DNA from 3 places in the Synechococcus sp. N32 genome. Region 1 is predicted to be linked to each of the others. Evidence: predicted binding sites of a transcription regulator. Region 1 holds the regulator's gene; each other region holds the start of a gene.
The links. Region 1 encodes NtcA, which controls nitrogen genes in cyanobacteria. Its sites were predicted from a motif close to GTANCNNNNGNTAC; they were not measured.
Positions count from the first base shown of each region.

Region 2: DXY35_RS02810 (DUF4278 domain-containing protein) is a predicted target of NtcA. The motif match lies at 2,548-2,561, and genes of this name have one in related genera.
Region 3: DXY35_RS04650 (DUF4278 domain-containing protein) is a predicted target of NtcA. The motif match lies at 2,406-2,419, and genes of this name have one in related genera.

Region 1 covers NZ_UCND01000011.1:514,226-518,432, reverse strand. Annotated here, with positions in the region: gene dcd (dCTP deaminase) at 1-367, opposite strand, end outside; gene DXY35_RS06290 (cob(I)yrinic acid a,c-diamide adenosyltransferase) at 367-966, opposite strand; gene rph (ribonuclease PH) at 1,112-1,855, shown strand; gene ntcA (global nitrogen regulator NtcA) at 1,914-2,630, shown strand; gene DXY35_RS06275 (DUF3084 domain-containing protein) at 2,658-3,809, shown strand; gene DXY35_RS06270 (resolvase) at 3,806-4,207, shown strand, end outside.
Region 2 covers NZ_UCND01000008.1:103,779-107,985, forward strand. Annotated here, with positions in the region: gene DXY35_RS02795 (leucyl aminopeptidase) at 1-977, shown strand, start outside; gene DXY35_RS02800 (hypothetical protein) at 974-1,210, shown strand; gene DXY35_RS02805 (hypothetical protein) at 1,244-1,426, opposite strand; gene DXY35_RS12585 (hypothetical protein) at 1,649-1,816, opposite strand; gene DXY35_RS12590 (hypothetical protein) at 2,013-2,165, opposite strand; gene DXY35_RS02810 (DUF4278 domain-containing protein) at 2,300-2,467, opposite strand; gene DXY35_RS02815 (DUF3104 domain-containing protein) at 2,691-2,981, opposite strand; gene DXY35_RS12595 (hypothetical protein) at 3,213-3,365, shown strand; gene msrA (peptide-methionine (S)-S-oxide reductase MsrA) at 3,577-4,200, opposite strand; gene lpxB (lipid-A-disaccharide synthase) at 4,197-4,207, opposite strand, start outside.
Region 3 covers NZ_UCND01000011.1:194,050-198,256, reverse strand. Annotated here, with positions in the region: gene DXY35_RS04665 (Zn-dependent hydrolase) at 1-1,099, shown strand, start outside; gene DXY35_RS04660 (DUF1028 domain-containing protein) at 1,096-1,770, shown strand; gene DXY35_RS04655 (hypothetical protein) at 1,856-2,074, opposite strand; gene DXY35_RS04650 (DUF4278 domain-containing protein) at 2,155-2,322, opposite strand; gene DXY35_RS04645 (type 1 glutamine amidotransferase) at 2,514-3,272, opposite strand; gene ureC (urease subunit alpha) at 3,269-4,207, opposite strand, start outside.

The sequences.
Region 1 (4,207 bases):
AGGTGCTCTTGCCCAAACAGATCACGGTGATGTTGGGGGGAACCCTCAACTTCTCCAGGGCCACACCGAGGCCATAGGAATGGGCCGGGAGAATGAAATATCGCCCATCTTCATCCTCATGAAGGGGAGTGGGTTCGAGGTTGGCCGGGTTGAACCGCTTGGGGTTCATCACCGTGCCTGGAACATGCCGGAAGATCAGAAATTCCTGGGGAGAAAGGCGTAGGTCGTAGCCGTAGGAGGAGCAACCAAAACTCAGCACTGGCCGCAGCTTCTGCTCGGGCTCCAGGTGACGGACCAAACCGCTCTGGAATGGCTCGATCATTCCCTGCCCGGCCTGTTCAGTGATCCAGCGATCGCACTTGAGCATCAGAAACCTCGGCGCAACTCCGTGACTTGATCTGCCATCTCCACCACACCGGCGGGGATTGCAGGTCCAGTGATGATCACATCCATCGAAGCGGGCCGCTGCTCAAGGGCTGCAATCACGTCCGCCTCATCCAGGTATCCGAAGGCCACGGCAAGGCCGAGTTCATCCAACACCAGCTGGTCGAGATCTCCCTGGATCAGATGCTGACGGCAGATGGACCAAACCTCAGCCACCGCCTCCGCACCACCGGGATGCCCCGGCGAGGAGAGGCAGAGGGGCACTTCCGGCCGCAGCCAGACGAGGCCTCCGCAGAGCTGCACCCGGCCGGCCGGTCCCTGCTGCACGCCCCCTTTAAGGAACTGACTGATCAGAACACGACTGCCCAAGCCGGCAGCTCGCATGGCCTGGCTGAGAACACTGGCGAAACTGCCTCGATAAGGCGCCGTATGCACTTGCAGCTGCCCTTCGGGAGCCACCAGATGTAGGGGTGGCGGATCAGTGACGGCAGGCAAGGGCCTCAGGCCCGCCCGTTGCAAGGCCTGCTGATCCCGATCCAGGGAATTTGGGAAGGATTGGGGGTCGGCGAGGCTTGTGGTCATCACGGAAGCATCTGTCCGGGCGACCCCGGCGAGACCTTGAATGTAGCGGCGAGATCACATTCCACAAGGGGATTGACACCACCCATGGTGTTTGGACAGGGCGAGAACCAACCGCCTGCGAGGCTTGACGAACTGCACACCACCGATGAGCCAATCCCCTGAACAACGCACTGATGGCCGTCGCCCGCAGCAGTTGCGACCGTTCTCGGTGACCTGGAATCCCATGGGGTTTGCCTTGAGCTCCCTTGTGGTTCACACCGGCCGAACCGCTGTTCTCTGCAGCGTTTGCTTGGAGGACAAGGTTCCCCGCTGGCGCAAGGGAGAAGGATTGGGATGGCTCAGCGCCGAATACCGGTTGCTGCCCGGATCCACCCCACAGCGGCAATCACGGGAGCTGATGAAACTCTCGGGTCGCACCCAGGAAATTCAGCGGCTGATCGGCCGAAGCCTGCGCGCCGTGATCGACATGGAGCGCTTAGGGGAGCGCACCTTGCTGATCGACTGCGACGTGATCCAAGCGGACGCCGGCACCCGGACGGCCTCGATCACCGGGGCTTGGCTCGCCCTGGACCAAGCCTGCCGATCACTGGTGGACCAGGGAGTGCTGGAGCAATCGCCCCTGATCGATCAGGTGGCGGCTGTATCCGTGGGCTTGGTTGATGGCCAGGCCTTGCTGGATCTGGACTACAGCGAAGACAGCCGAGCCGAGGTGGACCTGAACGTTGTGCAGTCCGGCGATGGCCGTCTGCTGGAAATCCAGGGAACTGCGGAGGGTGCGCCCTTCAGTCGCAGCCAACTCAATGAGCTGCTGGATTTAGCAGAGCCGGGATTGACATCCCTAATGCAGGCTCAACGCCAGGCCTTCAACGAGCACAGCAGCGTTACGTAATAACCGCTACATGGCGGCCACCGCCGGCTCCGTAACTTCGCCACACCAGGGGGTTGTCATGACCAGTAGCCGAGGTTTCAGCCGATACGCCCCGCAGATGGTGGCTCCAGCTCCCAGCGCAGAGCCCGCCAATCGTTCTCTGCTGGAGATCATCCGGGATCTCGATGGCGCCAGCAGTGAACTGGTGGATCGCAACAAGACCATCTTTTTCCCTGGAGATCCCGCAGAACGGGTGTATCTGATCCGCCGGGGGGCCGTTCGTCTGTCCCGCGTCTACGAATCGGGAGAAGAGATCACCGTGGCCCTGCTCCGCGAGAACAGCCTCTTCGGGGTGCTGTCACTGCTGACAGGCCAACGGTCCGACCGCTTCTATCACGCTGTGGCCTTCACCCGGGTCGAAATGGTGACGGCACCAGCGACCTCCGTGAAGGCCGCCATCGAAGCAGACACCAGCGTTGGCCTGCGCTTGCTTCAGGGTCTCTCCAGCCGGATTCTGCAGACCGAGACGATGATTGAAACCCTCACCCATAGGGACATGTCATCCCGACTGGTGAGCTTCCTGCTGGTGCTTTGCAGGGACTTCGGCGTGGCAGATGAGCTGGGCATCACCATCGACCTGCGCCTGTCCCATCAAGCCATCGCTGAAGCAATTGGCTCAACACGCGTCACAATCACGCGTCTGCTGGGAGACTTGCGTCAATCCGGTCTGGTTCAGATTGACCGCAAGAAAATCACCGTTCTGGATCCGATCGCGCTGGCCAAACGCTTCAGCTAGGCCTTCCATCGCCCGACTTGTGCAGCGATGAGCGGCTGGGCACTGATTCTGGTTCTGTTGGTGCTCGGGGGCGTGCTGTCGACCCTGGGCGACCGCTTGGGCAGCCGCGTCGGCAAAGCGCGACTGAGTTTGTTCAGCATGCGCCCACGGCGCACTGCCGTTTTGATCACGGTGTTGACCGGCAGCCTGATCAGCGCACTCTCACTTGGCCTGATGCTTCTGGTGAGCCGGCAGTTGCGGGTGGGCCTGTTTGAACTGGATGCCCTGCAGGAGAAACTCCAAGACAGCCGTCAGCAGCTAAAGGCAGCCGAGCGGGAACGGGACAAGACCCAAACGGAAACCAAACGGATCGCCATTGAGCTCGAGCAATCACAGCAACGGGCCAACACCCTGCGCCTCGAACTGGCTCCTCTTCAGAAGGAGCTGGCCCAACTCGAAGCCGAACGTGAACGCCTCAGTCAGGACATCGCCTCCCGCGATGCGGACATCCAGCGCACAGAAGCCGAACTCAACAGCGTTCGCAGCCGCATCCGAGCCGGTGAGCAGGAACTCAAAGAACTGGAACGCAATCTGGTCGCCTTGCGGCGTGGATCGGTGGTGATCAGCAGCGGACAGACCTTGGCAAGAGCAACGGTTCGACTCGATGCTCCGGACCAGGCCAAACAGGCTGTCGACAGGCTGTTGCAGGAGGCCAATCTCAACGCCTACGGGAAAGTGCGACCTGGCGAAGCACCCGAACGGCAGTTGATCCGCGTTCCGCGCAGCGATGTGGAACGCCTGCAAAGCATCATCCGCAAACCAGAGACCTGGGTGATCTCGCTGCGCTCAGCCACCAATGTGCTGCGAGGTGAAACAGCGGTGTACGCCTTCCCCGAGGTGCGTCCGAACCGGCCGGTGACCCAACGCGGAGACGTGCTGGCCACCACCACACTGCAACCGGATGAACGCACTTCAGAGGGCATTCGCACACGATTGAACCTTCTCCTTGCCTCGGCCTATGCCGAAGTGCAGCGGCGGGGATCCCTGACCGAAGGCCTTCAGTTCGATGGATCAGCCCTCTCCCAACTGGCCCAGACCCTGATGGAAGGACCCAGCCAAAGCGTGGTCTTGGAGGTGATTTCCGCAGGGGTCAGCGACAGTGCCGATCCTGTCGTCGTCACCATTCAGGCCTCCCCATGAAACGGGTGGCCGTCCTCGATCCAGGCCGCTGCAAATGTGGTCTTGTGCTGGCCGATCTTCAGCTCGGCCTCGTGCGCGAAGGGCATGTGCTGGCCCCGGAGGCCGTCGAACCCTGGCTGGAGCACTGGAATCAAGACCAAGCTCTCGACCGCATCCTGATCGGCGATGGCACGGGAAGCCGAGCCTGGATCCAGCGACTGGAACGGCTGGGCCATCTCACTGTGGTTCCGGAGCAGGGAACAACCCTGAGGGCGAGACAGCGTTACTGGGCGCTGTGGCCAGCTCGAGGTTGGCGACGGATGCTGCCAGCAGGACTGCGCATTCCACCGGTGGATCTGGATGCTGTTGCAGCTTTGGTGATGCTTGAGGAGCACCTGCAATGCCGCCTGAAATGGCCT
Region 2 (4,207 bases), on a different contig from region 1:
TGAATGCCACCTGCGCCGGTGTGGAACTGGCCCGGGAGCTGGTGGCGGCCCCTCCGAACGTGGTCACCCCGGCAGCCCTCGCCGACACGGCCGTCGGCATCGCCAAGGACCACGGCCTTGAGCTCAAGGTGCTCGAGCGCAGCGACTGCGAAGCCAAGGGCATGGGGGCCTTCCTGGCGGTGAGCCAGGGCTCCGATCTGCCCCCCAAGTTCATCCACCTGATCTATCGCCCCGAGGGCGAGGTGAAACGCCGCGTTGCCCTGGTGGGCAAAGGCCTCACCTTCGATTCCGGCGGTTACAACCTCAAGGTGGGGGCGGCTCAGATCGACATGATGAAGTTCGACATGGGCGGCAGTGCCGCTGTGATCGGTGCCATGCGCAGCATCGCCGAACTCAAGCCGGCCGGCGTTGAGGTGCACATGGTGGTGGCCTCCTGCGAAAACATGGTGAACGGCTCCGCCGTGCACCCCGGCGACATCGTCACGGCCGCCAACGGCATGACGATTGAGATCAACAACACCGACGCCGAAGGCCGCCTCACCCTCGCCGATGCGCTGCTCTACGCCTGTGAGCAGAAGCCCGATGCCGTGGTGGATCTGGCCACCCTCACCGGAGCCTGCGTCATTGCCCTGGGGGATGAGATGGCCGGGCTCTGGTCCAACAATGACGATCTGGCGGAGGCCCTCGACGCCGCTGCACAGACGGGCGGTGAAGGGCTCTGGCGGATGCCACTGCGGCAGTCCTACAGGGATGGATTGAAGTCGTTGCTGGCCGACATGAAGAACACCGGCCCACGGCCCGGTGGTTCGATCACAGCGGCCCTATTCCTCAAGGAATTCGTGACCAAAGACACCGCCTGGGCCCACATCGACATCGCCGGCCCGGTCTGGAGTGACAAGGGCAAAGGGGTCAATCCCGCTGGTGCCACCGGCTACGGCGTGCGCACCCTGGTGAACTGGGTGCTGGCCCAGTCATGAGCCGCTCCCCGGTGCGCTGGTACATCAAGGCCCAGCTGGGGGTGCTGCTGCTCCCGGTGGGCCTCTGCCTGTTCGGCGAGGCGGTGAGCCGCAAGGTGGTTCAGATGCTGGGCAAGGACGCAGGCCCCTGGTTCTGGTACGGAACCCTCAGCCTGATCTGCATCAACGCTGGCATCGGCCTGATGATCGACAGCGGACTGACCCGAGGCTTTCCAGGACGACGTCAGAACTGATCAGGGCGCCCTGGTTCAGTACGAAACAACCCCTCAGGAAGCAACAGCCTGCAATTCGAGGGAGCGGTCTGGAGTTTCCAATGCATGAATCTGCCACCGTGCTCGCTCGGAGCAGGTTTCCAACACCCGATCGAGATCATCCGATGCGTGCTTTGGCGACGCGTAGGGACCGATATGACGGGTGCCAAGACCATCCTTAATGGTCAGCAGATACATACAACCCTCCTCACCACCTGATCGTAAGCATGGTCTGTAGCATCGTCGATGGCCGGAAACCCGTCTGTTCACTGAGAACTTGCTAGATCAATCAGGTTGCCGCGCTTAATCTTTTCAACAGGTTGGATGTTGGTTTCTTAAGGAATTCGACCAGATTTGATCAAGTAACAGCCGGCGAAATCCCCCTGGAGCGATACGGGGTATCGCTCCATTTCATCGGGCTCAGTTGGCTTCAGTGACAGCCGCTGGAGCAGCAGACCTGCCAGACATCTCACGCAGAGAGCCAGCAGCGCAGAGGGTTGAAAGCGCGATCGCAACCAGGGCGGCACTGTTGATCAGCTTGAGCGCAACGGGCAGATGGGTGTTGACCATCTCGCGGACGTTTGCCATGAAAAGAGTTCGTAGTGAACATCTTCATGGTGCGGCCCCTGTCAACGCAGCGAGGACGCCCGCAGCGCCCGGCCTTTTTGTCGTAATGGCGACGACCAGCCACGGGAGCCCAGGCCATCCCGCGGGGGCTTCTTTCGGTGAAGGGGCAATGCGTCGAGCGGGGGTGCTTAGGGAACACCCCCTCTTTTTTTGGGCATCAGGCCACAAGAACAAGGGCGACGTTGAGAATCGCCAACCCCACCAGGAACACCGCCGCCAGCAACGCGGCTTCGGGGAAGAACTTGGCAATCACAAAACCCACGCCAAGAAACACCGAGGAGATCACGATGGCGGTGAGATCCGATCCCATCGGCGAATGCTGACTGGCTCGCCCACAGGATGTCGGAATCTCCCTTGGACCGTGGCTTGCCTCCATCCGACTACCCAACAAAAAGCCCCTGCCCTTGAAAAGGGGCATGGGCAGGAACCAACGGGTGCTTCGGGCTACTTGGTGTAGGTGACGCCCCGGTAGGTGAGGGTGCGGCGGCTTTCGCCGATAAGTTCCTGGCGGCAGGTGTTGTAGTGCTCGCGGCGGTAGGTCAATTCAACGCAGGCCTTGGGAGTAGCTGGAGCTGCTGCGTAGGTGTGGCCTCGATAGAGAAGTGCAGTCATTGGATGTTCCTCGAAGAAATCCAAGTCCCCGTTCCATGGCTTGGAGCATCTGCGCCCCCGCAAGAGGGGTGAACGTTTTTGTAGCAACCACTACAAACTACTTAAAAGACAGCTGTCAAGCCCGTGTCGTTCGCGCGAATACACACCGCCCCTTGATCAAGGCCCCACTCGATCAACAACCCTTCTTTATCAACAGCCCTTCTTTATCAACAGCCCTTCTCGATCAACAGCCGGAAGAGACAGGCGCACTGGCAGGCCACCCATCCATCGACCAGATCACATCCGAGACCGCATCGGCATTGATCCATTTGATGACGCCCGTATCCACGTCAGCCACCTGAAACAGAGACGGAAGCCTGGGGTGGCGAGCACTCCCCTCGCAGAAGAGCACCTGCCCCATCCACCAATCCCCTTGATCGAGCTGGTCTCCAGCGACGATCACAAAGTGCCCTGGGCGGACGTGGAGAAAGGGAGCCTCCGCCTTCACCGCGAGATCACCGTGATCAACCGACATGAGCCACCCAGGAATCAGTACATCTGTACTCATAGCCATGGCGATATGGGTTTGGCAAGCCGTCAATCGCGCTGGCGTTGAAGCACAGACGTGTTGCCAGACACTGACGTAAGCACTTTTGCTCCCTGGACGTTGCCCCGTGGGCGTCTAAGTTTCGACAGTCTTCAGACCCGTAGGCCCCCTTTCGATCGCAGAAGGCCCTGAGCCTGCCGCCGTCGAGAACGCCAATCGATGACTGACCGCACTCTCAGCATTTCCGATGCCCTGCGCGAAGCGCAGCTGCAGCGCCTGGAAGCCTCCCTGGCCTGCAAGGCGGCATCCAAGCCTCAGGCCACGACACAGCCAGCAAAAGAGAAGGACAAGGACGCCAAAGCAAGCGACTGATCGCAACAGTCCCCACGCATTCCTTGATCAGATCGGCATATTGAGGAGCATCCGGCGGTTGCCGGTGTCCTCAAGTGCTGTGCTGTGGAGTCGCTGCTCTCGATCCTGTTGGGCGTCGCCCTCGCGTGGGCGATCACGCGGGTGATCATCTGGCTGAGCGACCGTGCGCGCATCCGCGGACGCTCTGCCGAGGAATGAGGCTGCGGCAGCCCTACTTCCCCCAGGCATTACCGGTGCGAGCGTTGTCGCCCCAGACGCTGTCGAGCCGGCGGTCACGGCCGCAGCTGAACCGGTAGAAGTTGTATTTAACGGCGTTGTTCTCCGCATAATTCTGGTGGTAGCCCTCGGCGGGCCAGAAGCGAGCCGCCTGCCGGAGCTCCACCTTCAAAGCGGAAAGGGGTTGTCCGAGCTCACGGGCCGCCGCCACCGCACTGGCTTCAGCCGCCTGCGCCTGGGCGTCATCAGCCGTGAAGATCACCGGCCGGTAGGAATCACCGCGGTCGCAGAACTGGCCGCCGCCATCGAGGGGGTCCACATTGCGCCAGTAGCTGCGCAGCAGCTCCGCGTAGCTGATCTGATCCGGATCAAAGCTCACCTGCACCGCTTCCTGATGCCCCGTCGTCTCACTGCTCACCTGCCGGTAGGTGGGGCGCTCCAACTGCCCGCCGCTGTAACCGCTCACGGCATCACGCACCCCGGGCAGATGTTCCAGGTCGTGCTCCATGCACCAGAAACAGCCACCGGCAAAGACCGCCGTCTGCAGCTCAGCCATGGCGCGCTGGGGCCAGCTGAGCAGCATCAGGCAGGTGAACAGCAGCAGCAGGGTTCGTTTCATCCGATCA
Region 3 (4,207 bases), 320 kb from region 1:
GGCCCACTGGATGAAGCAGCTCGGCATGCAGGTGCGTGTTGATGCCGCTGGCAACTTGATCGGACGTCTGGAAGGCCTCGATCCCCACCGCCCTGCCCTGGTGACCGGGTCGCACCTCGACACGGTTCCCACCGGTGGACGTTTTGACGGGGCCCTGGGGGTGTTGGCCGGTCTGGAAGCCTGCCGCGCTCTTCAAGACCAGGGCCTGCGCCTGCGGCACGGCATCGAGTTGATCGCCTTTGCCGACGAGGAGTCGACCATGGTGGGCTGCAAGGGCTTGGCGGGCACGGCCTCCGATGACCCGGAGAGTTTTGCCACCAGCAATGGTCAGCCGATTCAGGACAACCTGGCGCGCATCGGCGGCCATTGGCCTTCCCTGGCCTCGGCTCGCCGCTCCGATGAGGCCTATGCCGCTTTCCTGGAGTTGCACGTTGAGCAGGGTGGCGTTCTTGAGCAACGCGGCGATGCCATCGGTGTTGTGGAGGGCGTTGTTGGTCAGCGTCGCTTCAGCATCAATGTGAGGGGCCAGGCCAATCACGCCGGCACCACACCGATGGGGTTGCGACAGGACGCCCTCGTGGCGGCCTCGCGTCTTGTTCTTGCCGTCGAGGCCATGGCCTCCCGTCATCCCGGAGATCCGGTGGCGACGGTGGGTCGACTGGAGGTTTGGCCCAATGCCGCCAATGTTGTCCCTGGCGCCGTCGCCCTGACCGTTGACCTCAGGGATGTGGATCCCACCGTTCTCGATCAGTTGGTTGAGGAGTTGATGCAGCAGGTGGAACGCATCGGTGTTGAAACCGGCTGCCCGATTGCGGTTGACCCCCAGTTCAGCGTTGATCCCACCCCTGCTGACGCTGCGGTGATGGCCACGATCGCTGAGGCCGCGGCTGATCTCGGCTTGTCCCACAGCCATCTCCCCAGCCGCGCCAGCCACGATGCCCAGGAGGTTGGCCGACGTTGGCCGATGGGCATGATTTTTGTGCCCAGCCGGGCCGGCCTGAGTCATTCCGCTGCAGAGTTCACCAGTGACGAGCAGTGCTGGGCGGGCACAGCGGTGCTGCTGGAAACGTTGCTGCGGCTCGACCGTCAGTTGCCGTGACCTTTTCGATCCTGGCCCGGGACCCCAGCAACGGTCGCTTTGGCGTGGCCGTTGCCACCTGTCATTTGGCCGTTGGATCCACCGTGCCTCACATCCGCGCCGGGGTTGGTGCTGTCGCCACCCAGGCCCACACCAATCCGTATCTGGGTATTTGTGGCCTTGAGCGCCTGGAGCAGAGCTCGGATGCCGAGAGCGTTTTGGCCAGCCTTCTTGCGGATGATCAACACCGTGACCGGCGTCAGTTTCACTTGATCGATCTGGACGGTCGTACGGCCTGTTGGACGGGGCACGATTGCGGCCCTTGGGCAGGGCATCGCCATCAGCGTGATCTGTCTGTTGCCGGCAATTGCTTGGTGGATGAGGGCGTGTTGGTAGCCATGGAGCAGGCCTTTCTCACCAGCGACCCCAGCTTGAAACTGGGCCGCCGCTTGATGATGGCTCTCCAGGCCGGGGAAGCGGCTGGTGGTGACCGTCGTTCTCCCTTCTCCACGTCAGCGGCGGTGCAGGTGAGCGGTGAAGCGGCTTTTCCGCTGTTGGATCTGCGCGTTGATTTCCACGAGCGCGCCGTGGAGCAGTTGATGGAGGTGTATGAGCGCAGTCAGGCTCTCTGGGCCCAGGAGTGGAGGGATGAACTGTCGGAATTGCCGATGCTCAACCGCTTGGTTGCTTGAGCCTGCTGCGTCGGTCACGCCATTAAAAAAAGCCTTGAAACACAGTCGTGCGCAGGGCTTTTATAGGGATTCAATTCAGGCGTGTTCAGCTAGGAACGGATGCTTCCCACTCCACGTTCAGGCCGGCCTGACGGGCGTCGGTGATCAGGTCATCGATGCAATCCATGCCAAAGGCGGCTTGTCCAGACAGCAGGGCATCCCATTCCTGAGACGGAAAGTGGGTCTGCAGCCAGAACACGCCATGCACGCTGGAGGGACTCACTTGCACGAGGCCTTTGTCGAGGCGAGAGGTGATGAGATCCAACGTCTTGGCTGAAGCTGGATCTATTACGCCTCAATCCTCGGAACTGGAATGTTCGAGTTGCTACGGATTGAGAAGTTGGCCTAGCGCGTGTAGCCCACGCCGCGGTACGTGAGCTGCACCGGAGTGCGGTGGTTGTTGATCTGGCGGGCTTGGTACACGTTGCGGCGGTAAACCAGCTGCACTCCGGGCTTGCCCTGAGTGGCGTTGTTTTGCTGGTACTGATGCCCGCGATAGAGAAGGGTGGTCATTGGATGGTCCTCGAAGCAAGCTCAGGTCCCCGTTCCATGGCCTGAGGCGAACTGCGCTTCGCGCGATGCGAAGTGAACGATCGGTAGCTGTTGCTACAGAAACATTGAAGCTCTTGCAAATGCCGAAGTGGTGTTCAGGTTGATACCTCTTCAGAAAAGTTTTTGGTTTTGTTTATTTTTGTCCGTAGGAATTAGTGGGTCTGGCTGATCTCAATCAGTTGATTGAGCACAGCATTGAAGAAGTTTCGGCCTTGTTCTTGGAGCGTTGTGCCCAGCCTGCGCCAGTCCTGGGTCAGGCGATCGGGCCCTTCAGCTCCAAGGGCGTTCACCACGTAGTCGTGGTCGTTGGCGATCCAGCGTTCCAGCGCATCGCCGTCGATCTCGAGGTGGCATTGCAGGCCAATGGCGTGGGCTCCGATCCGAAACACCTGTTCGGCGCAGTGCAGTGAAGAACCCAGCAGGGTTGCATCAGCCGGGAGGTGGACGCGATCACCATGCCAATGCAGCACCAGAGTGCTGCTTGGTTGCCCTTTGAGCAGGGCCTCATCACTGGGATCCGCGACCCAGTGGATCGCGCCGAGCCCCAGTTCCTTCAGTTGCTGCGGTGGTGCTCCCACCTGCAGCGGTTGCACGCTGCCCCCTGCAGCCACAGCCAGGAGCTGCGCCCCGAGGCAGATGCCCAGCACCGGTCGGCGTTGCTGGTGCCAGGCCCTTAACCAGTCCAGTTCCTGCCGCAACCAGTCCATGCCTGGTTGGTCGTGATCGTTGACGCTCATCGGACCACCGAGCACAAGGGCGATGCTGTTGGCATACGCCCTGGGGTCCGGCAGTGGGTCGCCCCGGTCGGGCCTCAGGATCTCGAGTGTCAGGCCCCGCTGCCGCGCCAGCTCTCCCACCAGTGCGGCGTCTTCATGGTCCACGTGTTGGACTACCAGCAGCGTGGGGCTCAAAGCAGCAGGTAGCGCTGGGCCAGGGGCAGCACCTCGGCGGGCTCGCAGGTGAGCAGTTCACCGTCGGCGAACACCTCATAGGTCTGTGGGTCCACGCTCACCTTGGGCAGCGCTGAATTCAGCTTGAGGGCGCTCTTGCCCACGCTGCGGGTCTCCTTCACCGCCATGCAGGTGCGCTCCAGCCCCAGCTGGCGTTGGATGTCCGCATCCATTGCCGCTTCGCTCACGAAGGTGAGACAACTGGGCGCGAGGGCTTTGCCGAAGGCGCCGAACATCGGCCGGCCATGCACCGGGCCTGGGGTGGGAATCGAGGCGTTGGCATCGCCCATCTGGGCCCAGACGATCGAACCGCCCTTCACCACCAGTTCCGGGCGAATGCCGAAGAAGCCTGGCTTCCACAGCACCAAATCGGCGAGCTTGCCGGTTTCGATCGACCCCACTTCGCTGCTGATGCCGTGGGCCAACGCCGGGTTGATCGTCACTTTGGCGATGTAGCGCTTGAGCCGGTGGTTGTCGTTGCGAGTGGAGTCTTCCGGCAGGGCACCGCGCTGCACCTTCATCTTGTGGGCGGTCTGGAAGGTGCGGGTGATCACCTCGCCCACGCGGCCCATGGCCTGGGAGTCGCTGGCGATGATCGAGAAGGCGCCCAGGTCGTGAAGGATGTCTTCGGCGGCGATCGTTTCGCGCCGGATCCGCGATTCGGCGAAGGCCACGTCCTCGGGGATTTTTGGATCGAGGTGGTGGCACACCATCAGCATGTCGAGGTGCTCCTCGAGCGTGTTGCGGGTGTAGGGCCGGGTGGGATTGGTGCTGCTCGGCAGCACGTTGGCCTCGCCGCAGATCTTGATGATGTCCGGGGCATGGCCGCCGCCGGCGCCTTCGGTGTGGAAGGTGTGGATGGTGCGTCCCTTGATGGCGGCGATCGTGTCTTCCAC